4 regions of the Methylomonas sp. MS20 genome follow, and region 1 is predicted to be linked to each of the others. Evidence: riboswitches for the same ligand, from Rfam matches in the RefSeq annotation. Region 1 holds a riboswitch; each other region holds the start of a gene.
The links. A riboswitch is a leader RNA that binds a small molecule or an ion and turns the genes downstream of it on or off. The one in region 1 is predicted to bind cyclic di-GMP.
Positions count from the first base shown of each region.

Region 2: another riboswitch for cyclic di-GMP. It lies ahead of ACQE3D_RS16395 (hypothetical protein); the one in region 1 lies ahead of ACQE3D_RS11675 (hypothetical protein).
Region 3: another riboswitch for cyclic di-GMP. It lies ahead of ACQE3D_RS08135 (PEP-CTERM sorting domain-containing protein); the one in region 1 lies ahead of ACQE3D_RS11675 (hypothetical protein).
Region 4: another riboswitch for cyclic di-GMP. It lies ahead of ACQE3D_RS04735 (hypothetical protein); the one in region 1 lies ahead of ACQE3D_RS11675 (hypothetical protein).

Region 1 is NZ_CP189962.1:2,655,014-2,663,074, forward strand. It holds gene ACQE3D_RS11660 (sialidase family protein) at 1-186, opposite strand, end outside; gene ACQE3D_RS11665 (VPLPA-CTERM sorting domain-containing protein) at 183-1,037, opposite strand; gene ACQE3D_RS11670 (hypothetical protein) at 1,030-1,866, opposite strand; gene ACQE3D_RS11675 (hypothetical protein) at 1,952-2,722, opposite strand; cyclic di-GMP riboswitch class I at 2,832-2,911, opposite strand; gene ACQE3D_RS11680 (TonB-dependent siderophore receptor) at 2,979-5,441, opposite strand; gene ACQE3D_RS11685 (FecR family protein) at 5,673-6,686, opposite strand; gene ACQE3D_RS11690 (sigma-70 family RNA polymerase sigma factor) at 6,729-7,247, opposite strand; gene ACQE3D_RS11695 (hypothetical protein) at 7,540-7,953, shown strand; gene hypB (hydrogenase nickel incorporation protein HypB) at 8,003-8,061, opposite strand, start outside.
Region 2 is NZ_CP189962.1:3,678,577-3,686,637, reverse strand. It holds gene ACQE3D_RS16415 (cytochrome c peroxidase) at 1-206, shown strand, start outside; gene ACQE3D_RS16410 (VPLPA-CTERM sorting domain-containing protein) at 312-1,106, shown strand; gene ACQE3D_RS16405 (PEP-CTERM sorting domain-containing protein) at 1,390-2,496, shown strand; gene ACQE3D_RS16400 (VPLPA-CTERM sorting domain-containing protein) at 2,878-3,657, shown strand; cyclic di-GMP riboswitch class I at 3,700-3,782, shown strand; gene ACQE3D_RS16395 (hypothetical protein) at 3,862-4,914, shown strand; gene ACQE3D_RS16390 (fused MFS/spermidine synthase) at 5,286-6,809, shown strand; gene ACQE3D_RS16385 (DUF1566 domain-containing protein) at 6,964-8,061, shown strand, end outside.
Region 3 is NZ_CP189962.1:1,876,512-1,884,572, forward strand. It holds gene ACQE3D_RS08110 (MFS transporter) at 1-561, shown strand, start outside; gene ssb (single-stranded DNA-binding protein) at 593-1,063, shown strand; gene ACQE3D_RS08120 (MlaE family ABC transporter permease) at 1,088-2,257, shown strand; gene ACQE3D_RS08125 (ABC transporter ATP-binding protein) at 2,260-3,051, shown strand; gene ACQE3D_RS08130 (MlaD family protein) at 3,048-4,040, shown strand; cyclic di-GMP riboswitch class I at 4,561-4,637, shown strand; gene ACQE3D_RS08135 (PEP-CTERM sorting domain-containing protein) at 4,740-5,558, shown strand; gene ACQE3D_RS08140 (VPLPA-CTERM sorting domain-containing protein) at 5,667-6,431, shown strand; gene ACQE3D_RS08145 (hypothetical protein) at 6,428-8,061, shown strand, end outside.
Region 4 is NZ_CP189962.1:1,067,655-1,075,715, forward strand. It holds gene ACQE3D_RS04725 (non-ribosomal peptide synthetase) at 1-439, shown strand, start outside; gene ACQE3D_RS04730 (ABC transporter permease) at 441-1,448, shown strand; cyclic di-GMP riboswitch class I at 1,870-1,946, shown strand; gene ACQE3D_RS04735 (hypothetical protein) at 2,047-2,817, shown strand; gene ACQE3D_RS04740 (VPLPA-CTERM sorting domain-containing protein) at 2,951-3,736, shown strand; gene ACQE3D_RS04745 (hypothetical protein) at 3,765-4,625, shown strand; gene ACQE3D_RS04750 (sialidase family protein) at 4,625-6,307, shown strand; gene ACQE3D_RS04755 (DUF6494 family protein) at 6,847-7,053, shown strand; gene ACQE3D_RS04760 (cation:proton antiporter family protein) at 7,178-8,061, shown strand, end outside.

The sequences.
Region 1 (8,061 bases):
GGGGTCTTGGGCGATGGTCGGCTCGTGCGCGGCGTCGCCGGTAACATTGCGGCCGACTGCATCGACGTTCATTTGCACACTAACGAACTGTTGGTAAGTCACGGCGTTTGCATTTGCCAGCGGCGCTTGCGCGCCCAGCAGCAGCATGCACGCGGCCGTGATCGGATCGAGACGGCCGCCGGTCATCGTTTGACTCCACGCCGGCGGATGCCGGTCAAGCCAATCAATCCCGTGCCGAACAACCAAACCGCCGCCGGCACCGGCACGGCGGCCACTTGACCGCAACCGGCGAAACTGCCGACACCCAAACAAAAGTCACCGACATCGGCTTGGCGGGCACCGCCTAAAAAATCGGCATTCTCCGGGCTCATCAACAAGTCGCCGCTCAATTGCCAGTTATTGGCGTCGGCGATTATCAGACTCAAATTCGCCAAATCGAACAACACCATGCTAAAGCTGATGTTGTTTTGCAGGTACCAGCCGCCCGGTGTGCCGGCCTGTCCCAAGTCGTCCCAAGCGGCTTGCCGGTTGGCGACGCTGTAACGCAAGCTGAAGTCGCCAGTCACCAGCGAACCGTTGTAGTTGCCGCGAAACAATTCCACGCCGGTCATGCCCAGACTACCGGTTCCGGTCAGAGTTTCGCTATCGATGGCGAAATTGGGCGTCGTCGCTTTTACGTAGCGATTTTGGGCCTGACCACTCGGATTGACGGCGCTGACCGGCGTGATGTCGTGAACCAGATTCACCGCCGGAATTTCGGTTCTGCTGGTATTGCCGAGATAGAAGTAGGAATCGCTGAACTGGGTGTAGTCGGATTGCGTCGTGTCGAAGTAAGCGACCAGAAACTCACCGGGCGCGCTGGAGCTGCCGCCCACCAGCACCGCCAAGGCCTCTCGGTCGTATTGGGTCGTAAACGTGCCGCCCAAATCGGCGTGCAGCGCGGTTGCGTTGGCCAGGGCCGGCATGCCGGCGCTCAACGCGGCTATCGCCGCCGCGCTATACCAGCGCGCTACTGACTGCTCGATGCGCTTAAACATGGCTAGCCTCCGAACCGAATATGGTCATTCGGCGGCCCTTGCCACCCAGAACCGCCAAGCCAGTGCCGAACAGCCAAATGGCACCGGGCAGCGGAACCGCGCTGACTTGACCGCATCCGGCAAAGCTGCCCGCGCCTAAGCAAAAGTCGCCGACATCGGCCAGCGCGCTGCCCCTCAGCATGCTGGCATTTTCCGGCGACATCGCCAGATCGCCGCTAAATTGCCAGTTATCGGCATCGATCCAGCTAATACTTAGGTTGCTGAAGTCGTAAACCGCCATCGTGAAATAAATATTGTTGTCCAGATACCAACCGCTGCCACCATGGTTTTGGCGAGCGGCATCGAAACGTACCGCGAAATCACCGTTGACCAAGCCGGCGCCGTTGGGTGGGTAGTTTGGCGCGAAGAAGCCTTGGACGCCCGCCAAACCGACTTGACCGGCGGTGCCGCCGGCCAGGTTTTCGGTATCGATGTGAAAGTCCGCCGACGTGGCTTGTTGAAAGCGTTGCGCGGCTTGACCGGCAATATCGCCGCCGATCGCGGTAATCGTGAAGGATTGGTTCAGCGCCGGAATTTCGGCGGTAGCGACTTGGCCGACCAGGGCGCCGCCACTATTGGCGGGATCGGTCGGGTCGGCCGCCACCGCGTCCCAATATGTGCTGAGGTAATAGCCACCGGCGTAAGGTGCCAGCGCGACAGCGTCCAGATTCATTGTAAACGTGCCGGAGTTCGGCGCGTTTAGAACCAAGGCCATCGCATTCGGCGACAGCGCCAACGCGGCAACCAAGGGTAGCCCGAGGCGGATTCGGTAAAAAGGCAAAATAGGCATCGCGATTCCTGTAAAAAACGTTGAGCAAGCGCCGCGCCGGCACAATCTGTCGCGGCGCTCTGATCGAACCAGCAAAAAGGTTGGCTTAATCCGCAAGGTTCTTACGGCGCGTCGCACCGACCAAGCCAATCAGACCACTACCGAACAACCAGACGGCGGTTGGCACGGGTACCGCCGCCGGAAGGTTCATCGAAAGGCTGCCGACGACTGCGTCGGTGGCGGAAATCCCCAGGAACGATCCCCAGGTCAGGCCGAATGGGCTGGGATACTTATTGCTGCCGCTTCCAAAAATCAGGTCGCCACTCAAGGTCAGTTCGCCGCCGGCGTTCACGGTTTCGCTGGTATTGGTCAGTTGCAAAAACGTGGTGCCCGAGAAAAATTGGTCGTAAGTCACCAGATTCCACACGCCGCCGATTTTTTGCAGACGAAAATCGTAAGGTGTCAATGAGCCGCTACTGGTGCCGGGTACCGACATGCGCATGCCGCCGCTGAGACCGATTTGGCCGCTGGCGGTGTTACCGACCTCCATCGTGGTCGCTTGCAGCGTGCGGTTGACGGCGGCGTAACTGGTCGTGGTGAAATTGGTGTTGATCGGTAGCGTCATGTCGATGGCCGATGCAACGCCGCCGACGGTATCGGCGGTAATGGCGATCTGGTTGTAGCTGGCATCAAAGAAGCTATCGATCCGCCAACCACCGGTGACGGCGGCTAACGCCGCGTTGTCGATTGAAATGCCGACGCTGCCGGTAACGAGCGCGGCTTCAGCGCTGGCAGGCGCGAGAAATCCGCCCAACATCGCGATGGAAAGAGCACCGGCGGTGGCTAGTTGCAATCGGTAACTGTGTTTTTGTGTCATGGCATGTCCTTAAAGGGTCGAAATAATGAAAATGTCTGGCCGCAAGGCGCACGTTTCCCGTAACGCCGGACCGAGTTTTCGGTCCGGCGCTGGAAGCGAACATGGCAGTACGGGCAACCCGGCGGTCTTTTGGTCCAAAGATCCGTGGTTTTCCGGCTCCGTCTCGCGGCGGATGTGGCGTTTTTGCCGCCGGTCCCGGCGGCTTCACTCTAGTTCCTTAAGTGATCCGTCCTTTAGCTCCGTGTGTTCAGGCGACCTAATAGCGGTACGCGATGTTGAAATACAGTTCGGTATCCGCGCCGGGTGCGACCCGGCCGTCGAAATAATCGAAAGGTCGATAATAATGTTCGCCGCTAAGGTTTTTGACGGTGGCCGCCAATTTCCATGCCGACGTTTCGTACCCCAGACTGGCGTCCACACAGTGGTAGCCGGAGGTCTTGAAGCGGTTGTCCTTGGATAAATAGGCGCCCGCGCTTAAATTCACGCCAACCCCGATTCGCCAACCGGGTAGCAAGGACGCCGGCAGTTGGTAATTCAACCACAGCCGCCCGGCCTGGTCGGGCACCTGAGGCAAACGGTTACCGGCCGGAACGCCGGCTTTATCGTCCTGGTAGCGCGCCAACGTGTACGCATAATTGCCAAGCAAATCCAGCCCTTCCGATAACCGCCAATTCAAGTCCGCTTCCGTGCCCTCGGCGCTTTGACCGCCGGAGGCGGTCGAGCGTAGCAAGGCGTCGCTCCCATCCGGCACCGCCACCCGTTCGCGGTCGATTCGGTACACGGCAAGTTGGCCGCGCCAAGTACCGTCGATATCGAATTTCAAACCGGTCTCAACGTGGCGCGCCAATTCCGGCAACGGCGTATCGGCAAACTCGACGAAGGGCTGGCCGCGCATACCTTCGCTGTAACCGGCAAACCAGGTCCAGGCTGAACCGATGTCGACGGCGACGCCCAACCGGGGCAACCATTTCTCGGCGTCGGTGCTGGTCGAGCGGCCGCTCGCGGTGTTTCGAAAATCGATGGACACCTTCCCTCTACGCAAGCCGGCCAGCAAATGTAGCCGATTGTAAAAACTGCCCTGCCATTGCAGATAGCCGCCGTAGGTCAGATTACCGATAAACTGGTTTGGCTGCGCCGGTTCGGGGACGGCATACCTTAACCCGAAGTTGGGTTGGGCAAGATCCACCAAACCGGTATTCGCCAAATCGGCGCCGACGAAGCCAATATCGTCGAGTTCGCCGCGGTCGGCACCGATGACCAAGGTGTGCTCGCTGTTTTCCGAGGCGAACTTTCCGGTCAGATAGCCGAGCACGCTGAACTCGCGTTGGCGTTGATACAGCTCGGCGTTAACCAGCCCCCATGCCGACGCTCCCAATGCGCTCAGCGGCCGATCGGCTATAAAGCCATCGTCGCCGAATAGCGTTTGCACCCGCTGATCGAAACTGGCTCGAGACACCCGGCTTTTCAGCGTGATCGTCCAGTGCTTATCCCAACGATGCTCGAACTCGCCCCAAATCGCTTGGCTGTCCGAACGGCTTTGGGGCGCATCGGCCGGGCCGATAAAGCTGTCCGGTGGGAGCCGAAACCGGCCGGCTAAGGTGCCGGTGGCCGGCAAGCCTTGATACTCGGTTTGCCGCCAATGCGACAATTTCCCGCGCAAGGTAAGCTTGTTACGATGGTTGTCGGTGAAGGTCAGGGCCGGATTCAAGTTGTAACGCTGGGTCTCGACCGCATCGACGCGGTTGCCGGCATCGGTAAATTCACCGGTCATCCGCAGCCAAACCCGGCTATGCAAAGGCTGATTGATATCGAAATTCGGTTGAAAGTAGTCGTGAGATCCCGTTCGGAAGCCGAATTCGCCGAAAGCCTCGGGCCGAGCTTGCTTGGAAATCAAATTCACGACACCGCCGACCGGGGCGCCCGAGCCGCCGGCGTAGAGCAGGGCGTTGCTGCCCTTGAGCACTTCCAGGCTGGCAACGTTAATCGTGCTTTCCCGGTCGCCGGGATTGTAATACTGGGTAAAGCCGTCCAGCAGTTGCTCGGAGGGAAAGCCGCGAATGAGCGTCCCTTCCAGGACCGGCGAATACAAGGGATTGCGCGCCACCACGCCGCTGACGTTGCTTAAGGCCTCGCTGACCGTGACGGCTTGCTGGTCGTCCAGCAGGTCGCGGGTAACGCCGGCGACTGTTTGCGGAATCCGTCGCACCGGCGTGTCGGTCAATGTGGCGCTCTGCATTCGGTCGAGGGTATACGAGGCGACATCGTCGGCCGGTTCGGCAATCGGTTTGCCGATGACCGTGACTGGCGGCAACGCAACCGGAGCCCGTCGCGGGTTGGTGGGGCGCTCCCCGGTCTCGAGCGTGATCGTACGGGCGTCCAGAAAGCGGAATGTCAACCGGCTGTTTTGCAATAGGGTGCGTAGCCCTTGTTCCACGCTCATGCGTCCCTTCAGTGCGGGAGCGCTCAGGCCGCGCAAGTCGTCAACCGGAAATACCAATTCAAGGTTCGACTTGGCGGCGAACTCGATCAGCGCGTCGTTCAACGACTGAGCGGGTATGTTGTAGTCGAATCCGACCGGCTCGGCCAAAACCGGTATCCAAACCATCGCGCCGCTCAGTGAAGTGACCACGCACAGCAAAGCGACTTTGTCGACGCCTGTGGCCGGCGTGGCGACTTGGTCTGAGTGGTAGCTGCGGCTGGGTGCGGGTCGGTGTTTCAAACGTCTTCCTGTTTTGAAAATGACTGTCTTCAATAAGGAAGTCGTTCGAGCGAGAAAATCGACTACGAAAAAAACAAAAAAATATCCGAGAGCAACACAAGCGCCAAGATGAACAGGATTTCGCCGACTCACTATTCGAAACATTGCAGTCATGGCTTAAGTGCAAGCGGGAACGTAATCGTGGTGATCGGGCGTGGGGCGCGCCCAGCGGCAAGCGGGAGAGTAAGCGGATTAATGATGTAAAACCGTCCAAAACGGTCCTAGCCGAGACGATTTTAAATTCAAGGCCAAGGTTAGCGTTTTCAGCGCGCTATCCGGATCGTCCAAGGCAAACACGCCGCTGACGCGTTGCCTGGCCAATTCGGTATCGCTAAGAAAAATCCTGCCGTAACGATAACGTTCCAATTCGGCAACCAATTCCGCTAAGGGCTTGTCGTTGATGATTAGGCGACGCTGCCGCCACGCGCCGGATTGATCCAGCCGCACAGGGGCGGGTGCCGCCAAGGGCCGGCCTTCTCGCAGTTCGACGGCCTGACCGGCCGCGACTTCGAGTTTGGTCTCGCGGCCGGCGCTGACCGCGACGGCGTGTTCCTTGACTTCGATTCGGGTCAAGCCGGCGTCGGTTTTATAGACGTCGAATATCGTTCCCAGGGCGCGCACGGTCACATCGGCGGCCGCTACTTCGAACGGTCGCGTGCTGTCCGGAGCCACGCTGAAACTGGCCTGACCGTGATGCAATACAATACGGCGCAGCCCGGCATCGAACTGGACCGAAATCGCGCTGTCGGTATTCAACATCAGCCGGCTACCGTCGCTTAGGCGGATATCGCGCAATTCGCCGGTTTGGGTACGATAGTCGCTAAGCAGCGCGTCCAGCCAGTGGGCCTGACGCGGCAGAATCAACTGCGTTGCCAGTAACCAGGCCGCGGCGATGGCCGCGACGCCTTGTAACCGGCGCCAACGGTGTTTGCGAGGTTTGGGAGCGACCGAGCGCATCAAAGGACGTGTACTCGAAATTGGGGCGGCACTGCTCGGTCGTGGCTGTTCACGTCCCGCTAGAACCATATCGTGGAAAAGCGCTTCCGCTAGGTTATACGCGTCGGCGTGAGCGGGGTCGCTGGCTAACCAAATCGCGAAGTCTTCCAGATCGGCGTCGGTCAATTGGTCGTCGCGCAATCTGACCAGCCAATTCAAGGCTTGTTGTTTAGGCGAAGTATCGGGAAGCGCGTCGGAGGAATCGGACATGCTGAGATTAGGATAGGCGGAGAGTAGTTGTGGTGCGGCCGGTCAATCGGCCAAACGGTTCGCGCAGTGATGCATCGCTTGTGCCAACAGTTTGTTCACCAAGGACTTGGAGATATCCAAGCGCTCGGCGATTTGCGAATAGGTGAGGCCTTCGACACCATGCAGCAGAAAGACCGTTCGACATTGTAACGGCAGCTCGACTAATGCGCTATGAAGCGCTTGCAGACGCTCGCGCCCGATCAGAACACGTTCGGTACTGGAGGCGGGACAAGCGACGGTTTCGGCGATTGTATCGAACGCCTCCTCGGCGGTGTGACGGTCACGCACCATCATTTTACGCTGATAATCGACCGCCAGATTCATGGCGATTCTAAATGCCATGGCCCGCGTATTCTCCGGTGCTTGCTGCTCGACGACTCGCCGCAAGCCAAGATAGGTATCGTGAGTCAATTCGGCCGCGATGTCCGGACACTTGATCCGACCAGTCAAAAATCGCAGCAGTTCCGCGGCTAGCGAGTCGCTCCAATACGCATTGCTATCGGTTAAGTTTCTTACAGTCATGGATTTTAAGTAGCGGCGGCATTGGCTCTCGCCAATCCCGGTATCGGTGGCGGGGCATCACCGTCCAGCAAAAATGGGGCCGCTTAATTTAAAAGCCGCAAGATGCGGCCGTTTGCCGTTGTTGTGGAGCCGACAGACTTGCAAAAAACAAGGCAAATCACGGAACCAGGATCTGTCACATAACACAGATTAATTAACGGTAAAAAGTGCGGTGCGTATTCTGCCGCATAGCCAATCCGGTAGCGTTGAAATTGGCCTATACTTTGCCATTTTAAAGCTCAGGAGATCGCTAATGAAAAGCGTGTATTTTGTTCTTATTCCGACCTTAGTAATTGTGTTGCCGAACTTAGCGGTCGCCGAACTGTACAAGTGTAGCGAGAACGGTAAGATCACCTATCAAGCCAAACCTTGTCGGAACAAGTCCGCCGAAAAACAAGTGGATATTGAAATCAGCAACCCCGAGCGTAACGCCAAAGCGTTGGAAAGGCTGAAAGAAGTAGAAGCCGATTACCAAGCTAAAAAGGAACAAGAAGCCTTGCGGGAAAAAGCCCAACACGAGGCCGCGCTTAGGGCCGCCGAAGTGAAGGCACTGGAGCGCAACGCCAACGCCCAGGTCGATCAATCGGAAGCAATGCGCAAACAGGTCAAGGAACTTGACAGCGCCGAGAACGTGCGCGGCTCCATCGTCGGCGAAAAACTGCGCTGAATTCTTCCCGGCCGGACAGCCGCGCGGTTTGACCAGAGAGGCGGCGGGTTTACGCGTATTCGATATGTTGCAAGGTCAATTCGGCCTGTAGCCATTTCAACCAACCGT
Region 2 (8,061 bases), 1.0 Mb from region 1:
ACGAGAGGGTGCGATACCAAAAAGCGCCGTTCGATCATCCGGAGGTGGTGGTGCCGAACGGTCATGTTGGCGATGCGGGCCTTGTAACGGCCGGCAATCCATTGTTGGCGAATTTCGCGAAGGATGAGGTCATGGTCGTCCCGGCGGTTGGGGCGAGCGGATCGACCGAGCCGACCTTGCGCTTCGATCAGTTATTAGCGCAATAAAAATAGCCGGCCGCCGCCAGTGTAAATTGGGCCGGCGGCTAGGGAATAGTGAATTGGCAGCGGGTCTCGGTCGTCTTGACGATCCGTCTAAATAGGGTTCTAACAATGAAAATAGCGAATAAATACAGTCCAATTCCTTGGGTTGCCGTCGCGGTCGGGTTGTGCGGGGCGCAACCCGTCATGGCGGCCGCCACTCAAAACGCATCGGCGAATTTGAGTTACTCGGTGGCGAGCATCGTGAATCTGACCAATCCGGGAGATTTATCGGGTTTACAAATTGCGGGTTCGTTTCAACAGATCGATACGCCGGTGTATGATGGCGGCGATTACTCATGGTCCGATATCGTTGGAGACGGAAGTGTTAGCGCACAGAATCCAGGCTTGAGTGCTGCCGGTGCATTTTCTTACCGTTTTGCGGTGGACACCAGTTTGAACAGCGGAGCACTCAATTCCCATCATTTGGGCTGGTATGGGCTGGAGTTTACGAATCTCGGCAGCGATGTGTATTCGATCAGCGTGAGACTGGATTACGACTTGCAGGTTGCCGTTACCGGTGAAAACGGTACCGGTTCGGTGAGTGTCGATTATTTTAGTTCGGACGGGCAAACGCTAGCGGGATATGAGAGAGCGGACGCGTGGCTCGGCGCGCCGATCGCGGCGAGTATCGGCCAATCCGACGTCTTCAATTTCGAATTGGCGGCGGGCGAAGCTCAGGGGCTGTTCGCGGATGTTGTGATCGAAAGTCATTTGGAAGCGTCGCCAGTCCCGCTACCGGCGGCGGCATGGTCTTTTCTGGCCGGTTTGATGGGGCTTCTCGGAATAAAAAAACGCCGTTCCGAACATGGGGCGGCGCGGATCAGTCCCGATAACAGGGTTGCGCAATCCTGTCACATTCAATAGCCGAACTCGGTTAAAGGGTGCGGATTGGAATCGCTTACCGCCCGGTCTTGGCAAATTTTCAGGAACCAAGTGAGTCGGCTGTGTCAGCAGGATACGCAAGGAGTGCGTTAAATGCCCTAATAGATGCGGTATTTAACACAGTTTAGATTTGCTCGGGTGTTGTCGGGCCGGAATTCTCTAGCGGTGTTGTTGGCTTGCTATTTGCTTTAGTTTTAGGACTGGGTTGCTTACGTCCTTACTTGCAAGAATCGTTGAAATTTATCAATCCTTCAGTGGAGAACACATGAAAAATAAAATTTTTTACAAATCGAATGCCAAATCGGCATCTAAATTGGGTCTGGGCATTGCGCTGGCGCTGGCTGGCGTGGCTCAGCAAGCTCAAGCGCATGTCGAGTATTACGATCTCAATCAGGGGGCGCAGATTGGCGATCTGACGGCGGCCGGTAAGGTGCTTTCAACCGCGCAATACGGTGGCACGCCGGCGGCGGTATTGGCGTTGGGCGGTGCTGGGCTTACCCCGGCGCAGCGTTCCGCTAATGGTATTGGCTCCGCGCTTAGCGGCCAAAGCGACCGTCCCCTGAACGACCCTTCTCAATGGAATGCGGCTAATCAGGCCTATACCGGGGTTGGCAGCTTTACCAACGTCAATTACTCATCCGCTGCTAGTTCGGCGACGGTAGATGTGGACGATGTGACGTCTTATGGTTGGTACAACGGTACGACGGCGCTGCTCGGCGATAGTCACAAAGTCGACTTTTTTAACTTCCGCCTGGATCAGGAATCGAAGGTGACGATTTCCTGGACTGTCGATGATGGTACCGGTAACTACATCGATTCGGCCTTTACCTTATATAACGGTGTACTGAACTACCAAGCGCACGACGATGCCAATGAGAAGTTGAATCCGAAGACCGGTTTGGCAAATAGCACCAAGGTTCAGGACGCTCTCGACTCGGCGAATGCGCCGGTCGATGCTCAGGGTATCGCTTCTTCATTTCGCGATACCAGTTTCGCGACGATGGGGGCTACCAACTATGTCGGTCAATTCAATGCCTTGGCGAACTGGGGGCAAGCTAATGTCTCGGGCGACTGGGGTAATATCGAGTTTCGACAAGCCGTGAACGACAATAACCCGGCTGGCGGTGCCGGTACTTCCGCCAGCGAGACTATAGAGACTCTGACCTTAATTCTGGGTGCCGGCAATTACACAATTGGGGCTTCCGGCGCGGTGAATCCAGGCGATTTTAGTCTGTCAAATCTGCATGGTCATTTGGAGTTCTCGGCTGTTGCTACCGCAGCCGCCGTGCCGGTGCCGGGTGCTGTTTGGTTGTTCGGCACTGTCTTGGCTGGATTCGTGGGTTTGAATCGCCGCAAAGTATTATTTGCCTAAATTTCCGACTCGGAAAGCTCGATATGTAACCGATGAATAAAAGACACAAGGATGTGTTATCGGTTGTGAACGGCCCGAAAGGGCCGTTTTTTTTGCCTATGAAAGCTGTTCTTGAGCGGGAGCTTGTCGAGGAAGGAAAGTTGTGCGATTTGCCGATATTATTATTGTAAATAACATAGTTTAATTATTTTACCTGTGTCTTCCCCAGGCTCTATGCGGGAAAAATGCATGGCATACGACTTGCATCCGTACAGGCTAGCTTAGCCGACGAAGTATAGAAAAGATTTTTGGATTGGCTATTGTGTTGTCGGACGATTGATGAAAGTTGGTTTTCATCGGCACGGACGTTGGATCTTTTTACTTGGGGGATTTATGTTGAATATGAATAGGTTTAATTGGGCGGCGCTAGCTGTCGTGTCGCTGTGCGGTTTGTCCGGACAGGCGCAGGCGCATGTCGATTACGCGGATTTAAGCGATCCGATTTCGTCGCCGGGTGGCATCAATGGTGGAACGTTTACCAATTTCGGTTGGCATAACGGTACCGAGGCGGTGTTGGGCGATAGTCATTCGTTGGCCGGCGGGACATTTTTTAAATTTCATCTGGACCAATCTTCGTTAGTGACCATCACTTTTAGCGATATCAGTGGAACAGATGCGTTGAATCCGGCATTCAGTTTGTATTCGGGGCTTTTCGCGGCTGAAGCGCACGACGATACGACGGTAGACCCGTTGAACCCTAAAGTATTGGTTTCCACACCAACGCCGCATGTCGTCAAGTTGGCTTCGCCGGTGGATAACGGTGTGTTGTCGCCGTTTCGCGATACCGAGCACGTCGAATATCGCGGCCAGTTCGATGCGCTGGATTCCTGGAGCATGGCCAATAACAGCGGCGAATGGGCGGTGATTCAATATCTGACTCACGTGGGTCCTGCGGGAGGCAATTCGGTGTCGCTGGTGAATTATCTGTTGGGCGCCGGCGATTATACGATCGCGGCCGGCGGCGGAACGGTTTATGACGCTGCAACCGCGCTGGAGGGTTTGGACGGCCAGATTTCCTTAAGCGTGACGGCGGTGCCTTTGCCGGCGGCAGTATGGTTGTTCGCTCCGGTCTTGGCGGGTTTGACGGCAACGGCAAGGAAACGCAATAGCGCCAAAGGTTGACTTTCGTTTTGGGAAATGAGGAGAAAACAGGACGTTTTGCCAGGGATGGTTCGCCACATTCGCCGCGAGGCGAAGCCGGAAAGCCACGGGTCCTCTTAGGGGGAAGGGACGGCCGGGTTGCAATCGATGTAAGGGACGGATTTGGGGTTCACTGCGAATTCAAGGTCTGTCAGAGGGATAATAATTATTACGGTAAAAATAACTATGAAAAAAATGACTTTAAAAGCTTCGGTTTTAACGTTAGTTGGCGGTATGGCATTAATGTCCGGTCAAGCGATGGCGCACGTGGGTTACGGTTCCGCTTTGTACTGGGGCGCGGGCACTTACGATCCGTTGACAGGTAACACCCAAGGCGCGACAAGTACCTATGGCGCTGCGGCAAACTTTACACCCACCGTATCCAGCAACGGCGGTTATCTGGCCGGTTTGAACCCGGATTCCTTGGGTAATACTCACGACATCCGCTTCCGTTATTTCATTCTGGAAAAAGACGCGAATGTTAGCTTCACCATTACCGGTACAACCAATGCCAATGGTGCAAGCACCTTGAACCCAGGCTTCTCGTTGTACAACGGCGTGGTTCCAGCTTCCTCGCACGACGGCGTGGGCGATGTCGCTTCAACCGCGGCTGATCCCGATACCGCCGCCTATTTGGCGGGAGCGCCTGATTTTGCTTCTTGGTCGCCGTTCGCGGGTGTCAATGACATTCGCGGTGGCGCGGCGGCCGGCACAGCCGCTAACCCTACCGGTTTGTGGGGCGTGTTCGATACCAACGGCAGTATTACCACAGGCAACAATGGCACTGCCGGCGCGACCGATACCCATGGACCAAACTATTTGGGTAATTTAGATACTGCTAAGATCGCAACGATTACCTATACCGGCAAATCGGGTGCGGACGCCGTGGCGGGTTCCAGCTTCACCAACTCATCAGGCGGAACTACTGGCGTTTTAGCGGCCGACGGTACGGTGGATAACAGCGTGTCTTGGAATGGCTTTTTGCACGCCGGCGTCTATACCCTGGCAATCGGCGGCGCCAATGTCGCGGAGTACACCCAGTTGTTCAACGACATCGTCAACGGCGGCGCCACCGCCGGTAGCCAGTACGCGGCAGCCTACACAGCCGACCGTTTGGCCCGCGGTTTGACTATCAGCAACTTCAGCGTAACCACCGTTCCCGTTCCTGGTGCGGTTTGGTTGTTCGGTAGCGCATTGATGGGTTTCCTGGGCATGAAACGCCGCGCGCGTAGCACTTAATTCAAGGAAGGTTATCAGATTGATTCGATAACGTATTGGCGGGATGCCAACCATTCGCGAGCGCTCGCCCCAGGAATTGGGGCAAGCGCTCGTTTTTGTTTTGATGCCATCGGGCCGGTTTGTGACGCTTAAGGATGCCGCTTTAAATGACATTCGATGGCCGAGGCGTTTTTCTTTAGTCGCCGGCATACTGTCGATTCGATGCCGGCAACGGACGATTTGGTTTTTCGCGCTTATAATGCCCGGCCCGATTACCGATCGAGTACTTGTTAGGAAGTTCGCGGCGATCAATAGGTTTTTACTTCTTACTCAAAGTTTGGTCAGTCATGTCTGAAAACGGTTTAACAGATTCTAAAGCGCGGAGCGGCGCATTGAGCACCGCCGCGTTGTTTGCCCTGGTGACGCTTAGCGGCGGCGCCGTGATGATCTTAGAACTGCTGGGGACGCGGATTATCGCGCCGTTTTATGGGGTCAGTTTATACGTTTGGACCGCGCTGATTTCGGTAACGATGATTGCGTTGGCGATCGGTTACTACCTGGGCGGTTATTTGTCGGATCGTTATCCGGCCTTGCGGCTGGCGCATATTTTGGCGCTGGCGTCGGTGACAACGGCGCTGATTCCGTTTCTCGGCGGTCCGGTAATGACGTGGACCAATCCACTGGGAATACGCGGCGGCGCGTTTGTCAGTGCGTTGTTATTGTTTACGCTGCCGCTGACTTCGTTGGCGATGGTTGGTCCCTATGTGATCAAAATGGCCACCCGCGACTTGCGGGGTGTGGGTAGGGCAGTCGGTTCGGTGTATGCGGTTAGCACCGTCGGCAGCGTGATCGGCACACTGTTGCTGGCTTTCTATTTGTTGCCGGAATTCGGTACCCGCGCGATCGTGTTCAGCTTGAGTCTGGCGTTATTAGTGGTGGTGATCGGTTTACTGGTTTTCGACAGGCCGGCGCCGTCAACGGGTGGGGCGACGTTTTCGGTGGTATTGGTGGCCGCTCTGACTTGTACGTTGGCGGCGAACGGCTATGCGAAGACCGTCAAATCGGTCGGCGGCTTTAAGGTGTTGCACGAACAGGAAAGCATCTACGGCTGGGTTAGAGTCGTCGACGACGAGCGCAAGGGCTTTCGCTTGCTGTTGTCCGATTCTTCGGTGCTGAGTGCGGTCGAAAAAGCCCAAGGTCGCAGTTTGCTGGGGTATCAGGTGATATTGGGTTTGGTGCCGCCGTTGTTCAGACCCGAGGCCAATCAAGCCTTGCTGATCGGTTTGGGCGGCGGCCATGTTGCTCGCGATTTAAAGGCTAAGGGACTGGCGACGGACACGATAGAAATCGATCCGGTAGTCGCGGATGCCGCGAAGCAGTATTTCAATTTTCAGCCGACCGGCGAATTTTTGGTGGGCGATGCGCGTTACGAAGTCAAAAAGCTCAATAAGCGCTACGACTTCATCATCCACGACTGTTTTACCGGCGGTTCAGAGCCGACACATATGCTGACGGTCGAGATGTTGAGCGGCTTGAGAGCGATGTTGAACGAGCAGGGTATTCTGGCGCTGAACTACGTCGGCTTCACGCAAGGCGAAGGCGCGAACGCGGTGACCTCGGTTTATAAAACGTTGGCCAGTCTGTTCCCGAATATTCGCGTTTTCACCACCGAAAAAGGCGAATTCACCGATTTTATTTTTCTGGCTTCGCGGGGTGGCATCGAATTCGATCGCAATAAGCCGGAACTCGCTCGGCCGATTCAATGGTTGTCGGAGCACGAATATGCGATGACCGATGCCAACGGTATTCTGATTACCGACGATTATAATCCGATGGAAAGCATGCAGGTCAGGAAGGCCGAGAGCTACCGGAAAATTTTCATGGAACGAATCGCACCCGAATTATTGTTGCTTTAATACCGAATAACCGTTTGATCTCGCCGAATCGTCCGCAGGAATGACGCTTCGATAGCATAAAGTAAGCTTGGCCGTGGTGACTATGAATCGATTTTTGACTGGTAAAGTTTGGTTTCGCTTAATCTGGCTCGCTCTGTTTTTGATGGTGGGGCCCGTGAAGAACTGTTGGGCCGTTCTGTCCGCCAGTGCGGGTTCGAATCAGACCGTGCTCTACAACGCGACCGTCACGCTGAGCGGCAGCGCATGGGATGTGACCAAGGCCGTTAAGCGCTGGCAATGGCGGCAGATTAGCGGCAAGAAAGTCAAGTTGCGTAACGCCAATCGCGCGTCCGCTACTTTCGTTAGTCCGTCGGTTGCCGGGACGCTGAAATTCATGTTGACCGTCACCGACAAAGCCAAGCCCAAGGCGTACGCGGTCGTCAGCGTCACGGTCGTGCCGAGTGCGCCGGGTTTGACCCTGGTTTCGCAAAATTTTAACGCCAATCAGGCGATAGCCGCCGGTCAGACCCAGGTGTTGACTTGGAGCGTGCGCAACGACAGCGGCTACACCTTGTGCGCGAGGGAAGGCGGCATCAGTTCTTGTAAAATTGCGTTGGTCGCTGCGAACGGCACCGGTGGTCTGACGTATACAACGATTCAGCCGGAGAGTACCGATGATTGGGCGAACGGCGTTACCAAGGACTTTTCGGTGAGCGCGATAGCCCCGGCGACGATACCGGCCGGTAGCTATCAACAGGCTTGGACCTTCAGTTACGACAGCGGCCAGAGTTTACCGATCGCCGGCAACGACAGCGGATTGTCGGCGCAACTTTCGGTGGCGCCCATCGTCAGCGTTTCGTTGCTGAACGCGTATTACGGTAGCGACGCGTCAGACACTTACCATGCCGGCGATTCGATCACTCAAGGCACGTCTAAGGTGCTGAATTGGGTTGTGAAAAATAATAGCAACACCTCGCTCGACAGCGTCGTGCTCGCGGCGGGTACGGCGACCGGTAACTTGCAGGTCGCGGCAATCTCGCCCGCGTCGGTCGCCAGTTGGGCGAGCGGCGAAAGCAAGACCTTTTCGGTCACGGTGACCGCGCCCGCCGACGATTTAGGTGGAAGTCATGCGTTAAACTGGAATTTGAGTTACGGTGGCGGTACAGCGTTGACGTTGGATAATAGCCAGCAAATCGGTTTCAGCTTGCAAACGCCAAATCCGAATATTCATTTGGTGTTGGTGCGGCGCTATTTTGAAAACAATGCCGCCGTG
Region 3 (8,061 bases), 780 kb from region 1:
GCCGAGAAAAAACGCAAAATGAAGGGCGTGTTTCTGGCGGCTATTTCGACGTTATTGGTGGCGAATCTGGGCTTCGTGCTGCTGCACGGCGAGTTGATTGGCTTGATTGCTTGTTTGTGGATCTTTTTCTGCGGATTCAACTTACTGGAAGCTACGTTGCCGTCGCTGATTTCCAAAACCGCGCCCGGCGATTTGAAGGGCACCGCGATGGGGATTTATTCCAGCGCCCAGTTCATCGGCGCCTTTTTAGGCGGCGCGGCCGGCGGCTGGTTGTACGGCGAATTCGGCCCGGCCTCGGTGTTTTTGTTTTCGGCCGCTATCGCCGCCAGTTGGATATTGATCGCCTGGTTTATGGCGCCGCCGCGTTATTGGGCGAATCTGCTGCTGCCACTGAAAAACGTGTCGCCAGAGCAGAGTGGTGAATTTTCCAAACAACTGCTGACTATCGCCGGCGTCGAGGAAGTTCGCCTGCATTTCGAGGAACAAGCCGCCTATCTGAAAGTCGATAGCCAGCGCCTGAACAAGGACGATTTGAACCAATTTTTACAGCAATGGCGTTGAGCCGCTGCTTAGTTTTTTTACGGAGAAAACCATGCTGAATAAAGTCATGCTGATCGGAAATCTCGGGGCCGACCCGGAGGTGCGTTATATGCCGAGCGGCGATGCCATTACCACGATACGATTAGCCACCACCCGCCGCTGGAAGGATCGCAATTCCGGCGACCGCAAGGAAGAGACCGAATGGCATCGGGTCGTGTTCTTCTCCGGCCTGGCAAAAACCGCCGGCGAGTATTTGAAAAAAGGCAGCCAGGTTTATGTCGAGGGCCGGATTCGTACCCAGAAATGGCAGGGGCAGGACGGCCAGGATCGTTACACCACCGAAATCGTCGCCGAATCGATGAACATGCTCGGCAGCCGCAGCGGCGGAACCGCTAATTATTCCGATAACAATACGCCGCCGCCGAGCAGTTACGATCAGCGTCCTTCAGCGCCGTCTTCGTCGTCCGGTCCGCAATCGGCGCCGGCGTCTTACGACGATTTCGACGACGATATCCCGTTTTAATCGGTTAAGGCATCCCTCGTCTCGGTGACAACCGCACCCGCTATTCCGCCGGTCAACGCCGCTGGTTCACGGCCGCCCTCGATCGCCGCGAACGTAACGTCGGCGGGCTTGGAAGTCGCCTTCGTCGGCGATTGGCTGTTGCAGTCCGATTCGGCCGACATCGAGCCGATCTTGGCGCGGGTCAAGGCGTTAGAAGCCGGCCAGCGATTGTGTTTCGCGACGGCCGAGCTGGGCCGCTGGGACAGCCTGCTGGTGACCGAGTTGATCAAAATTATCGACTGCGCGACCGGAAAACGGTTGGCGGTCGATAAAGCTACGCTGCCGGCACCGTTGCAAGGTTTGTTGGCGCTGGTTTACGCGGTGCCGGAACGCCTGGACGCCCAACGCGTTACCCGGAAAATGCGCTGGAGCGAGGCGCTGAGCGCCGAAACCGCCGCCGCGGTCCGGCATGCCAAGGAGATGCTGATCTTCGTCGGCGACATGACGCTTAGCACCTTGGCCGCCGTGCGTGGTCAGGCGCATTTCCGCCGTCAGGATTTGTGGTTGTATATCCAGGAATGCGGCCCGTCGGCCCTGCCCATCGTCACGTTGATCAGTCTGTTGGTCGGTTTGATTCTGGCCTTCGTCGGCGCGGTGCAGTTGTCGCTGTTCGGCGCGCAAATCTACATTGCCAATCTGGTCAGTCTGGGCATGACCCGCGAAATGGGCGGGCTGATGACCGCGATTATCATGTCCGGCCGCACCGGCGCCGCCTATGCGGCGCAGATCGGCACGATGCACGTCAATAGCGAAATCGACGCATTGAAAACGATGAATCTGGACCCGATGGCTTTTCTGGTACTACCCAGAATGCTGGCCTTGATTATCATCATGCCTTTGCTCTGCTTGTATGCCGATTTGATGGGTATCGTCGGCGGCGGCTTGGTCACCGTGAATTTTTTCGACGTGTCTTTGACCGAATATCTTGACCGCACCGCCAGCGCGGTCAAGATGAAGGACTTTATCATCGGTTTCGTCAAATGTTCGGTGTTCGGAATTTTGATTGCCTTGTCCGGCTGCATGCGCGGCATGCAATGCGGCCGAAGCGCGTCGGCGGTCGGCGATGCCGGAACCTCGGCGGTGGTGACCGCGATCGTATTCATCGTGGTCGCCGACTCGGTGATGACGATAATCTGTAATCGCCTGGGAATTTAGCGATGGCCGATGCCTGCATCACGATCAAGGATTTGACGATGACCTACGGCGATTTCGTGATTCAGCACGATCTGAATTTCACGATCAATCGCGGCGACGTGTTTGTCGTGATGGGCGGCAACGGCTGCGGCAAGACCACGCTATTGCGGCACATGATAGGCCTGAAGGCGCCGGCCGCCGGCGACGTATTCTACGGCGATCAAGCCTTGTGGGCCGCCGATCCGGCCGGTCGCCAGCGCATTCTGCAGCGCACCGGCGTGTTGTTTCAAAGCGGTGCCTTGCTCAGCTCGATGACGCTGGCCGAAAACGTGGCGCTGCCGATTACCGAGGCAACCAGTCTGCCGGCCCGGAAGGTCCGCGACATCGTGTCGTACAAACTGGCGTTGGTGGGTTTGGCCGGTTTCGAGGATTATTATCCGTCCGAGTTGAGCGGGGGCATGCAAAAACGCGCCGGTTTGGCGCGGGCGATGGCGCTGGACCCGGAAATCTTGTTTTTCGACGAGCCGTCGGCCGGCCTGGACCCGATCACCGCCAAATTGCTCGACGACCTGATCCTCAGTTTGAGCCAGGCCTTGTCGGCCACCGTAGTCGTGGTCACCCACGATCTGGACAGTATTTTCCTGATCGGCAACAATTCGGTGTTTCTCGATGCCGAAACCCATACGATGATTGCCGGCGGCCCACCCAAACAATTGTTGGCGGAATCCAAAGACCCTAATATCGTGCGTTTCCTGACGCGCGGTGACGCCTCGGTATCCCGGCAAGCCGGTGGCCGCACTCGGAGTAGCCTGTGAGCAAGCAAGCCAATCCATTGGCGATCGGTTTGTTTTTGACCGGTGCGCTGACTTTGTTGACGATGGGCGTGATGATTTTCGGCGGCGGCGATTATTTTAAGGACAAAAATCGCTTCGTGATCTTCTTCGACTCGGCCTTGAACGGCTTGAACGTCGGCGCGCCGGTTAAGCTGCAGGGCGTGCAGATCGGCAACGTTAGCGAGATTTCGTTGGTGATGGAAACCGACACCGACCGAATCTACAAACCGGTGGTCATTGAAATCGACCCAGCCTTGCTGCGCAACACCTCGGGCGAGGAAAGCCACGGCCACACCAAGAAACAGCAACAGGAAGCGGCGCAACGCATGATAGAAGCCGGCTTGAAGGCGCGATTGGAAACCCAGAGCTTGCTGACCGGCTTGCTGTATGTCGATTTGAATTTCTACAGCGACAAGCCGATCAATCTGGTCAAACTGGATTATAAAAATTTGCCGGAACTGCCCAGCGTGCCGACTACGGTCGACGAAATCCGCAACACCGCCGACGAAATCATCAACCGGGCCAAGCAATTGCCGGTCGAGGAAACCCTGAAAAATCTGTCCGATACCTTGACCGAAATCCGCAATCTGTTGCAGTCGGATAACACCAAGCAATCGATGACCGCCTTGGCGAAGTCCTTACAGGAAACCCAAAAGTTGATGGCGACGCTGAACCGGCAAACGGAACCCTTGCTGAGCAACGCCAACGGCGCGCTAACCGACACCCGCGCCACGCTGCGGGATTTCAACCGGGAATTGCTGCCGGTGTTGCGCGCCGCCGAACAAAGCCTGGCCGCCGCGACCCAGGTTCTGCAGGAATCGCGGCACGCGCTGAATGCGGTCGAGACGCTGGCCGACGCCGATGCGCCGTTGAACCAGGCCTTGCTGGAAGTGCGCAACGCCTCGCGTTCGCTCAAAGACTTGGCCGAGGGGCTGGAACGCCAGCCGCAAGCCTTGATTTACGGCAAATAACTTTCCCACTCTTTGCGGCACCTTCGTTTCGCCGGTCCCGCTGAAACGATGTTTTCCGGCGTCAGTCCGGTTTTAGGCATCAATTAATCTTAAATTTAATAAATTATGTTATACGCCGCGAAGTGCATTGGGCATTTGCGGTAGGAATATTAATTTTAATTTTGTTTCAATAACTTAGCTTATCTATAGTTGAGATTAATTGAGTGAAATCACTCAGCAAAAATAGGCGAATGGCTTTGTCCGTTTGCTTTTCATGCGCCCCGTCGACCGCAGTCGACGATGTTCAGATTCTCTGTGTACCCCGGTTTTAGCAGTGATGACTCGGTTCTGGACTCCAATAGCGCCACCGACAGCCGGTCACCGTTTCCCGGTTTTAGCGAGGTATGGCTGGCACACTAACTGCTTGAGTCTGTTCGCCGCACCGGAAATTACTTTCGGAATCAGCATCTGGACAGCGTGCCGGCAAGAGCGGATCAGGAGAGGCCGCGAGAGTCGAGCCGAGTTTAAGGTGCGGTATCGACGGTAAATTTGCCACATCCGCCGCAAGACGGAGCCGGAAAGCCTTGGGTCTTGGTTCAAGACAGCCGGGTTGCCTCTCGAACGAGAGTAAGCGTCGGTTCGAAGCGTTCGAATCGGCTACCGAAAATCTATCTTTCAAGCCTATAGGAATTAAATATGCAATTTCATGGATCAAAAAAAATGACCTTAGGAAAAACCTGGTTTGCCGCGGCGGCGCTTGCGGCGACCAATCTAGCCAACGCCGGTACCTTGAACGGCGGTGTGTTCAATATCGCATTCAACGACCCAAACGACTTATTGGCCGGCTTGAACTTGGGAGAAGGTTCGATTACCTCCTACTACGTCGCCAATTTTTTCGATAAGGCGGTGGCCGACACCTTGACCGCGAACGATATGGTCGCGACTCCGACGAATACCTATCCGGCGCCGAACATATTAAGTTACGACGTGAATCCAAGCAGTTTGGCGGGCACCGGGATACCGACCGGTTATATCGGCGGCAGCGGGCGCAGTAATCAAGCGACGACGTTGACTTGGGCGTCCGATCAAGACCATCTGCTGAACGCCTCCAGCTTGACCGCGAGCGGTCAGGTCGGTTTGGATGGCGTGTATATGACGCGCGGTAGCTTTACCGGCACGCTGCTGTCCGGCGACTACAAATTCTCTTATATCGCCGCGCGAAACAACGGCACCAACACCGGTTGGACCTTAACCAACAACGTCAGTTTTGCTTCCAATACCTTCGACACCCGTAATATCAGTATTACCACCGACGGCGATAGCCTGGCCTTTACCGGTGAGCTCTGGTGGTCGCCCAACACATCGGCCTTTTTATTCGGTGGCGACGGTTCCAATTCCGCCGGCATGGCCGGCACCTTCAGTCTGATTTCGCCGGTTCCCGCCGCCGTTCCATTGCCGGCCGCCGCGTGGTTGTTCGGTAGCGGTCTGTTCGGCGTGCTGGCGTCGCGGCGTCGCAAGTCGGCACCGCTCGCCGCGTAACCGGCAACCTTGACCGGGCGCAATATCCGGACGACTAAGTCGTGCGGGTATTTTGCGCATCGGCTCTCAACGGAAATGACTTCCTCTGGCAAATTTATGCATATTCAAATGATAGGGTCGCGCGCGCTCGTTGCCGCGGCACTGCTGGCCTCGTTATCGCCGCCTGTTTCCGCCGCCACGGTTTCCGGCGGTACCATGGTGGTGAATCTCGATCGAGACGCGCTCGCCGACGCAATCGCGATTGACGCGACCGCCGCACCTTCGATGTACTTGGAGGAATTTTTCGACGCCCCGGCCGCGAATAGCCGCACCGCCACGCAAATTCTCGAAGATCATATCGTGCCGGGCGTCGCCGAAATTCCGGCTAAGAACCTGACGTTTTCAGTGAACGGCACGCATGTCGCCAATCTGACCGGGCGCCACGCAAAACCGACCACGATCGAATTCGATCCGGCCAATTTTGCCTCGACCGTTACCGGCGTGATTGGTTTATCCGGCGTGTTTCGGTTCCGGGTCGATACAGGATCAGAATTCAATCGCATTTTATCCGGCGACTACGCGCTGGAATACGACGCCGCCAATATGGATGGCGCATCCGGCCGTTCCGCATGGTCCTTGTACAATCATGTGTCGTTTCGCTCCCAATCCTATAATTTGTTCAATGTCGTGCTGGATATTCACGACGGTTCGCTGGATTTGAGCGGCGAACTGGGTTTGGGCGAAGGCTATGACCATTTGTTCGGCACCCGCGATGCTATCGTCGGAAATTTCAGTTTGCATACTTCGGTGGTACCGGTTCCGGCCTCGATTTGGCTATTTGTTTCAGGTTTGGGCGGTTTGGCGCGCATTGGCATGCGGAGGCGCCAACTATGACGCGCGTTTCCGCGATGGCGTGGTTAAGTAGCGCGGCGTGGATCGCGGCGGCCGGCTCGAATGCGGTCGCGGCGAACGCGCCACACCGATTCGGTGCCTACGCCAGCATACAAATCAACGTCGATTCGGACGGCAATAATATTGTCGGCGACGCGGCTAACGAGCCCGCGCTGGCGATCAATCCACTCGATCCCACCAACCTTGTCGCGGCTTGGCGGCAATTCGACTCGGTGGCGTCGTCGTTTCGTCAAGCCGGTTGGGCCTACTCGGCCGATGGCGGGGCGAGTTGGCATTTTAGCGGCGCTATCACCCCGGGCGAGGGACGCAGCAATCCGACCTTGGATGTCGACGCGTTCGGCCATTTTTATTTCCAAAGTCTGCATTTCGATCCGACCTACACCTTTGTTCAAGACATTCAGGTGATTAAATCGCTGGACGGTGGCCGCGGTTGGGAGGCGCCGGTCCACGCTCATGGCGAAGGCGGCGATAAGGCACAGCTAGCGGTCGATCGTAGCGGCGGCCCCGGAGACGGGCACGTCTATCTGAACTGGCGCGACTGCCTAGACGGCAAATGTTTTAGCCGTTCGCTGGACCGCGCCGCCAGTTTCGAAGCGCCGATCGAACTGCCGGAGAATCCGACCTTCGGCACGATGCGGGTTGGTGGCGACGGTACCTTATATATGGCCGGGCGTTTGGAATACCCGTACTTCGACGAAGAAAACATGGATCGCAACCTGCACAAGCATATTTTCGTCAAATCGACGAATGCCGGCGATGCGAACCAAAAGCCGACGTTCGAAGTACGCGAGATCGATATGGGCGGCTTGGCGCCGCTGTTTTTGTTCAGACAAAACCCGAATCAATACGGGCCGGTCGGCGACGTGCAAATGGCGGTTAACTCCGCAATCGGCGCCCGGCAAGGCGAATTGTACGTGCTCGCCACCGTCGATCCGGCAGGACCGGACAACTTGGACGTTAACTTTATCCGCAGCAGCGACGGCGGCGAAACCTGGTCGGCACCGATTCGGGTCAACGACGATACGCCAGCGGCGAATCATTGGAACTGGTTCGGAATGATGGGAGTTGCGCCGAACGGCCGTATCGACGCGGTTTGGTACGACACTCGCGACAGCAATAGCTACCGGGTTTCGCAACTCTATTACAGCTACTCGTGGGACGGCGGCTCGACCTGGTCCAAGAATCAAGCCGTCAGCCAGAGTTTCGATACGACGATCGCCTCGCCGCACGGTTCGCTGAAAATCGGCGATGCCACCACGCTGGTTTCCCGTGCCGACGGCGCTAGCGTCGCCTACACCGCAACCTACAACGGCGAACAGGATGTTTACTACCTGAAGGTATTTCCGGACTGCAACGCCAACGGCTGGTCCGACGTCGCCGACGTCGCCGAGCGCCGCGTCGGCGATACCAATACCAATCACATTCCGGACGTTTGCGAGACGATCACGGTGGCGGGCGATCTGGACGGCGATCGCGATGTCGATCAAGCCGACGTCAATTTCGTCATCGCTAAACGCAATCGCCGCGTGGTGGACGCCGATCCGGCCGACATTGATCGCAACGGCGCCGTCAACGTATTGGATGCTCGCAAATTGGCGTTATCTTGCACTCG
Region 4 (8,061 bases), 1.6 Mb from region 1:
ATTTCTGGACGAACCGACCACCGGTCTGGACCCGCAATCGCGCCACAACTTCTGGAGCTTGATTCGGGAGATTAAAACGCGCGGCAAGACCATTGTGCTGACCACGCATTACATGGAGGAAGCGGAGCAGCTTTGCGACGAAATCGCCATCATGGATCAAGGCAGGATTATCGTCCAGGACACGCCACAGAATCTATTGCAGGAGCATTTCGACGGCGTACTGATCCGTTTACCGAGTGCCAGCGGCCTGGCGGACATTCCGGGCTTGCCGTTCGCGGTGACTGCCGGCGCCGAAACGGTCGAGTTCGTCACCGCCAATGTGGAAGCGGCGATCGCCCAATTGACGCGCTTGCATGTCTCGCTGGAAGGCTTGACGGTCGCCACGCCGAATCTGGAAAACCTGTTTCTTAAATTAACCGGCCACTCCTTGAGAAATTGAGATGAAGCATTTTTTGGCATTGCTAAAAGCCCGCAATATCGAATTGATCCGCGACAAAGCCACCTGGATCTGGAATTTCGTGTTTCCGGTGATTTTGATCGTCGGCATAGCGGCGATATTCGACGATCAGGACAGCGCGCTGTTTAAAGTGGGCGTGACCGGCGAGGCTAATTCGCAGATTACCGCGTTTAAGACCACCCAATATCTGCAATTCATCGACTACCCGGAACTGGATAAGGCGTTAGCCAAACTCCAGCATCATCAACTGGATATGGTGGTGCAAGGGGGGGCGGAAAACGGGTATTGGATAAACGACAGTTCCGGGCAGGGCTATCTGCTGGAAAAAGTCCTGCTGGCCGGCGATCCAGCCGCCACCTGGAAAAAGCAAGTGGTTTCCGGGCGGCGGGTACGCTACCTCGATTGGGTTTTGCCCGGCATTTTAGCCATCAACATCATGCACGGCAGTTTGTTCGGAGTCGGATTTACGATCGTCAGGTATCGCAAAAGCGGCGTGCTTAAACGCTTGAAAGCCTCGCCGGTCAACGCTTTTGAGTTCCTGTCGGCGCAAGTCGTCAGCCGGCTGGGGCTGTTGATGCTGGCGGTCGTGCTGCAATTTGTCGCGATGAACGTCTTGTTCGACTTTTTAGTGCAGGGGGCTTATGCCTTGTTGGCGCTGATAGCGGTACTCGGTTCGGTAACTTTGATCAGTCTAGGTTTGTTGATGGCGAGCCGGACCGGTAGCGAGGAGTTGGCCTTGGGCATCCTGAACCTGCTGACCTTGCCGATGATACTGCTGTCCGGGGTTTGGTTTTCGCTGGAAGGCGCACCGGCGCTGTTGCAGAACCTGACGCTGATTTTCCCGCTAACCCACATGCTGCAAGCGGCTCGCGCGGTCATGATCGACGGCGCCGGTTTGGCCGAGATAGCACCGGCGTTGATGAGCCTGGCCGCGATGACGCTGTTGTTTCTAACGACCGCCGCGCTGCGGTTTAAATGGGTGGAAGATTGAGGATCGGTCAATCCATGGAGGTCCGTGCGACTCACCGGGAGCTGGCGCATTCCGCCCGTTGATTCGACGCGGCTTAGGTTTCAATTGTTACAAATACCGGCAAATCGTTTGAATAGGTGATTTCACGCAGTTGCTGAGGCAAATCACGTGGTTTGGGTTTGTTTGGCCGTCGGTAAAAATGTTAGTCGTTGTAAAACAATGACTTTTTAATTGGCCTGGTCTTTGCTGTTAGATCAGCAACTCGGGAAATGACGATAGGTTTATGTCGGCGGGTTTGCGTTTCGCGACGCCCTCTCTAAGCCAGTATCGTTGGGTTTCGAGCCTTGGCGGCTGCCCAATGACGGCATCTTGCGCCGTTCGGAAAAGCCGCCGGAAATCTAGGAAAACCTCGCTCAAGGATTCGGGCGATGCCGCACGGAAGCGGCAATTTCGCCACATCCGCCGCGAGGCGGAGCCGGAAAGCCACGGGTCTTGGAATAAGACGGCCGGGTTGCCTTCGAACTTTGGGCTCTGCAATGGGATGTGACGCGCTTCCATCCGTATCGGGGCCTGGATTTTGCCCATTAAATCAATCTTAGATCGTTTTGTAAGGAAAACAATGAACCTATTAAACAAACACAGTTTGAAAGCGGCCTATGCCGGCGTTCTGGCAATCAGCGTATTCGGCGGCGGTCTGTTAACGGCAGGCGATGCCAACGCGGCCCTCGTTAGCGGCGTCGCGAATATGACCATCGACAATTCAGCATTTACCTCGGCCGTTGGCGGTTCCGAAGGTTGGTATATCGCCAATTTTTGGGACGAGACTTATAACGCAACGCCGATCGATCTGGACACGACCGGCGGTGTTGCTCTCAGTCAGACCGAGACCTTCAGCGTTTCGTTGCCGGTGAACGCCAATGGCACCACCATCAGCTACGGCGCGAGAAAGCAGGAGGCCACGACGATGGATGCCAGCAACACGGCGGCAGGCCAAATCGGCTTGAGCGGTGCATTTCGGATGGAACCCGCCGGTGGCGGCTCCTACCTGAACCCCGGTGATTTTTACCTGAAAAAAGCCGGTGGGACGTGGAATATCTTTACCTACAGCGCCGGTTTTAGTAGCCCCGCGCAAGATCCAGCCTTGTTCCGCTTGGTGAATGCCACCGAGTCGGTAAACGGTAACGGCGAATTATCGCTAAGCGGCGATTTGTATCTTTCCACTTTGGGTTACTCCTGGAATTTGCTGTTTAACGGCAGCACATCGGTCAAAGTGGGTACCTTCAATCTGGCGCCCGCCGCAGTGCCGCTGCCGGCCGGCGTGTGGTTGTTCGGGAGCGGATTGGTTGGCCTGTTAGGCGCTTCCAGAGGTAAATCGGGCTTATCCGCCTAAGCCTACCAGACCGCTCAACCTTCCGTCGCAAAAGGCTGCGGGGCGCTTTGCTTTCCGTTAACGGACGGGGGTAGAGCCTGAACTTGGCCGGTAAGCGACTTATTAGAAACCCAATTTTTTTCAAGGAATACGCATGAAATTTCTATACCTGATCGTGCTGTCGTTAACCCTTGCCGCGACATCCGCGCATGGCGCTACCGTATCCGGAGGTTCGCTGATTATCAATATCGATCGAGACGCTTTCGAGAACGGTATCGATTTGGATAGGACCGCTGCGCCATCCATATACGTCGAGGAATACTACGACGCTTCGCTGGCCTCAAAAACCTTTGAAGAGTTGCGCGATTACAATACGCCCGTCGATCTGACCGATTACGCGGCGAACGAAATTCCGGCCACCGGATTGAAATTTACCGTCAATGGCGCGCATGTGGCTGACAACCCGTCGGGTCGGCACAATAGCGCCACTACCTTCACGTTCGACCCTAACGACATTACCGGCACCGCGTCGGGCTCTATCGGCCTGGCCGGCGGCCTGCGCTATCGAGTGGATGTCACGCCCCCCACTAACCGGGTATTAATGGGCGACATGACGCTGACCTATAATCCCGCGGAAGCGCTAAAAACGCCGGAAAGTTCGGATTGGGTCATTTACAACACCCTCGGCTTTAAAGCGGTGGCTTTCGAGTTGTTTAACGTGGTTTCCGAGATCAACGGAAACGTGCTGTCTTTGAGCGGCGAGTTGGGTTACGGTTGGGGATTCGATCATCTTGGGGCCGGTCCGGCCCGCAATGCTAATGCGCGCATCGGTACCTTCAGCTTTCAAACCTCCGTGGTCCCGCTGCCGGCCGCCGTCTGGATGTTTATGACCGGCTTAATCGGCATGGGCGTGAGCGGTTTTCGCAACAGATCCGCTTGATCGGGATATCAGTTAACAGGAGGTTTCGATGACATGCCATCGCCTTGAAACATCAAAATACTTGACCGTGGTTTCGACGGTTTTCGCGCTGGTCGCCGGCGGATTCGTTACGCAGGCCGATGCCGCGTTGTTAAACGCGAATTCCGGAGGCACCTTCACGATGAATCTGGACCGCGATGCTTTAGCGCTCTCCAACTTCGGCTCGTTGACCCAGCCGGGATACTTTCTGGCGCAATATTTCGACACCATCGAGTCCGACTACACGGTTCGCACCGATTCGTCGTTTTACTTCAATAATCCGACGCGTGTCGAAATTTCAGCCGTGAACTTGGTACACGACATCACCCCCGTCAGTGCCAGCAACCCCAGCGGTCAGCTTTCCGGCCGCAACGTCCAAGCCACGACGCCGGACTTCTCAATCGATTCGGACACCTTGGCGGGTACCGGCACGATGGGCATGACCGGCGTCGAGATGTTTCGAGGAAGCTTTTCCGGCACCTTGCTGAACGGCGATTACTCGCTGAAATACGACCCGGAGGCGCGGCAGACCATGTGGGATGCCTTTGGCGTTTCGGGCACGCCGGGCGGCTGGTATTTGCAGAATAACGTTTCGTTTAGCGCGGTGGCTTACGAATTGGCTAATTTGCGGTTGCAGTACAGCAGTGCCGGCGATTGGATGCTCAGCGGCGATTTATTACTGTCCCCCGAAAACGCGTTCTTTTTGAAAAATACCGTCTTGGCCGATTTGGGGGATTTTTGTTTAGGCGTGGGTGCCTATAGCGGTTGCGGCCAAGTGGCCGCCGTTCCATTGCCTTCGGCGGTTTGGTTCTTCGCTTCGGGGATTGCCGGTATCGGTATCAACGGCTATCGCCGATTCAGGAGGGCGTGATGGACGTTCGCCTAGGTCGCGTCGTGCCGTTGCCGCGAGGGATTTTCGCCCATTGCTTGGGCTTGAGCGTGTTAGCGGTCTGCGGCGCGATGCCGGAAAGCGCCGCTGCGCAATCGCTGTTTCCGTACGGACCGTATTCGAGCATTCAAATGAATGTGGACCCGGCCGGCGACAATATCGCCGGCGACGCGGCTCACGAGCCGACGATCGCTCTCGATCCGAATAACCCAGACCGGTTGGTCGCGGGCTGGAAGCAATTTGCCAGTATCGCTTCGGGCAGCCGGGAAGGCGGTTGGACTTATAGCGACGACGGCGGTAAGCACTGGCATTTTCAAGGCGTGGTGACGCCGGGCGAACAACGGACCAACATCATGGTGGATGTCGATTCGGCGGGCAATTTCTACTACCAGAGTCTGCATTACGACAGCACCGGCAACTTCGCGGCGGACGTGCAGGTCTTCAAGTCGCTGGATGGCGGCGTCAGCTGGCAAGCGCCGGTCTACGCACACGGCGAAGGCGCGGATAAAGGCCGAATCGGCATAGACCGGAGCGGAACCGCCAGCGACGGCCATATTTATTTACACTGGCGGGAAGGTTTGGACGACAAGCGTTTTACCCGCTCGGTTGACGGCGGCCTGAGCTACGAAGCGCCGGTCAGCGTGCCGGAAAACCCGTCGTTCGGTACCATCGGCGTAGGTGCCAACGGCGAAGTGTATCTGGCCGGTCGTAAGGAAAGCGGCAGCTTGGTGGGTACCAAGCTGGTCTACGACGGTTATTTGTTCGCCACCTCGTTGAACGCTCGCGATCCCAACGCAATACCAAGTTTCACGACCCAAGCCATCGATATGGGCGGTTCGCCGATCACCTTCATGATTCCCAACAATCCCAACCCGCTTGGTCCGATCGGCGATATTCAAGTCGCCGTCGATCATTCGGCAGGTGCGTTGCGCAACAACATTTATCTGCTGGCTCCGGTCGATCCGCCGGGCACGGACAATCTGGACGTCAACTTTATCCGCAGCAGCGACGGCGGGCTGACCTGGTCGGCGCCGCTACGCATCAACACGGATACGGCGGACCGGAACGCCTTTCAATGGTTTCCGATGTTGGGCGTTGCCGACAACTCGCGGATCGATGCGGTTTGGTACGACACCCGAGAAAAACTCCAAGCCGGCACATCCCAGTTGTTTTATTCCTACTCATGGGACGGCGGGGCGACTTGGAGTCCGAATCGAGCGGTCACCGCGACCTTCAACACCCAAACCGGTTATCCGTTGGGCGTCGATAAAATCGGCGACTATAGCCATCTGGTTTCCGACAAATACGGCGCTCACGTGTCCTACACCGCGACCTACAACGGCGAGCAGGATGTGTACTATTTGAACGTATTTCCGGATTGCAATAACAACGGCAAATCCGACGTCTTGGACATCGAGCAACGCCAAAGCGGCGATACCAACCAAAATCATCTGCCCGACGCTTGCGAAAACATGACCGTGACCGGCGATCAAGACGGCGACCGCGATGTCGATTTACTCGACCTCAATGTCGTGCTGGCCGCTCGAAACAAACCGGCGAGCGGTGCCGGCGACCCCAGGGATTTGGATCATAACGGCACGATCAATGTGCTCGACTCGCGCAAACTGGCCCTGTTGTGTACGCGACCGCAATGCGCGAAGTAAGCTCGCGGGATTCGATACACACGTCTTGGATACGATCGCTTTAACCGTTCCCCTTCACTTCCGATTGACGTCACCGACCTGCCGCTCGGTGACGGCTTGTTCGAATCGCCGTTCCCTGCTCTCGAGAAATCGGAACTGGCATGCTTTCATGTTTGTGCAAATCATCGGTTTTATCCTACTGACACGGCTACTTGTTCTGTACCGGCGAGTAGATAAAAGACGTCACACGATGATGACCGGCCTGCTAAAACGCTCCAATCCTTCGAATCGTAGCCGTTTGGCAGCGTAGCGACTTACCACCGCTGCCAAGGTCATTGATCTATTGACTCGCGATATCGGGATCACGGCCCGACGAGTCGGCGAATTTCGGCGGAATCCTTTTCAATGTTCATGATCCGGCCGATGGCTCGGCCTCTTCGCCTATCGCTAAGCCGAGAATGCACCGATCCGTGATAATCTGCTAGCCGAGGCGATGGCGCCGCGAGTTCCGCGCGTCGATTCGTCGCTTCGACTTTTTATAACGTGCCCGGGGGATGACGATGAACGAAGATACCTTGAATTTGGAAGTCCGTAAGTTCCTGAAAACCGTTGGGATCGCTTCGCAGCGCGAACTGGAGCACGCGGTGTTGAAAGCGGTCGAGGCCGGCATACTCGAGGGTTCGGAGACTCTCGCGGTGGCGATGACCTTGGAGGCGCCCGCGCTGGGGATACGTCACACCATCGAGGGCAGTATCGCGCTGGAATAGTTTCCGCGCCTAACGTTGCGATTGGCGTCGGCGCGAGACGGCCGACGGTCCTTGACTTGTCCAGCGACTCTATTTTTAAGACCGGCCCGCATGGCTGGCCGTTTTGACTCAGCATGATTGATTTATGACCGAACTGATCTGGATCGCCGCCGCTTATTTGGCTGGCATGGTCGCCAGCCGCTTGTCGTTTCCACCCTTGGTCGGCTACTTGGCCGCCGGCTATGCCCTACATGGTTTGCAAATCGCGCCGTTGCCGAATCTTGGTCACGTGGCGGAAATCGGCATCGAACTGTTGCTGTTTTCGGTCGGTTTGAAGCTGAAGCCTTCGTCGCTGATCCGCCGCGAGGTGTTAAGCGTCGGCGGTTTGCACCTGTTGCTGACGGCGGTGACATCGGCGTTGGTGTTTTTCTGGCTGGAACAAAAGGTGACCGGCGGTTTGGTGTTGGGAGTCAGTTTGGCGTTTTCCAGCACCGTGTTGGCGATCAAGGTATTGGAAGACAACGGCGAATTGTCGACGCTGCACGGCCGCGACGTGCTGAGTATTCTAATTTTGCAGGACATTGTCGCGATCGTCTTGTTGGCGGTGGCGGACGGCAAACAACCCCAGCCTTGGGCTTTGGCCTTGTTGGCCTTGCCGCTGTTGCGGCCCCTGGCGCATCGGATTTTGTCGGCCAGTCGCGCCTCCGAATTGAAACTGCTGCTGGGAGTCTGCTTGGCGCTGGCCGGCGGCGTCGCGGCCGAACGGGTCGGCATTTCCGCCGACATCGGCGCGCTGCTGACCGGCGTGATGCTGGCGACCCATCCCAAGATCGACGAATTGACCGATCGGCTGTGGAGCTTGAAGGAGTTGTTTCTGGTGGCCTTCTTTCTGCAAATCGGTCTGGCCGATCTGCCGAATCGCGAACAGGTGACGCTGGCCTTAAGTTTACTCGGCTTGCTGCCGCTGCAAGGCGTGTTATTTTTCGGGTTGTTTCTGTTCGCCGGCTTGCGCGCGCGCACCGCTTTCGT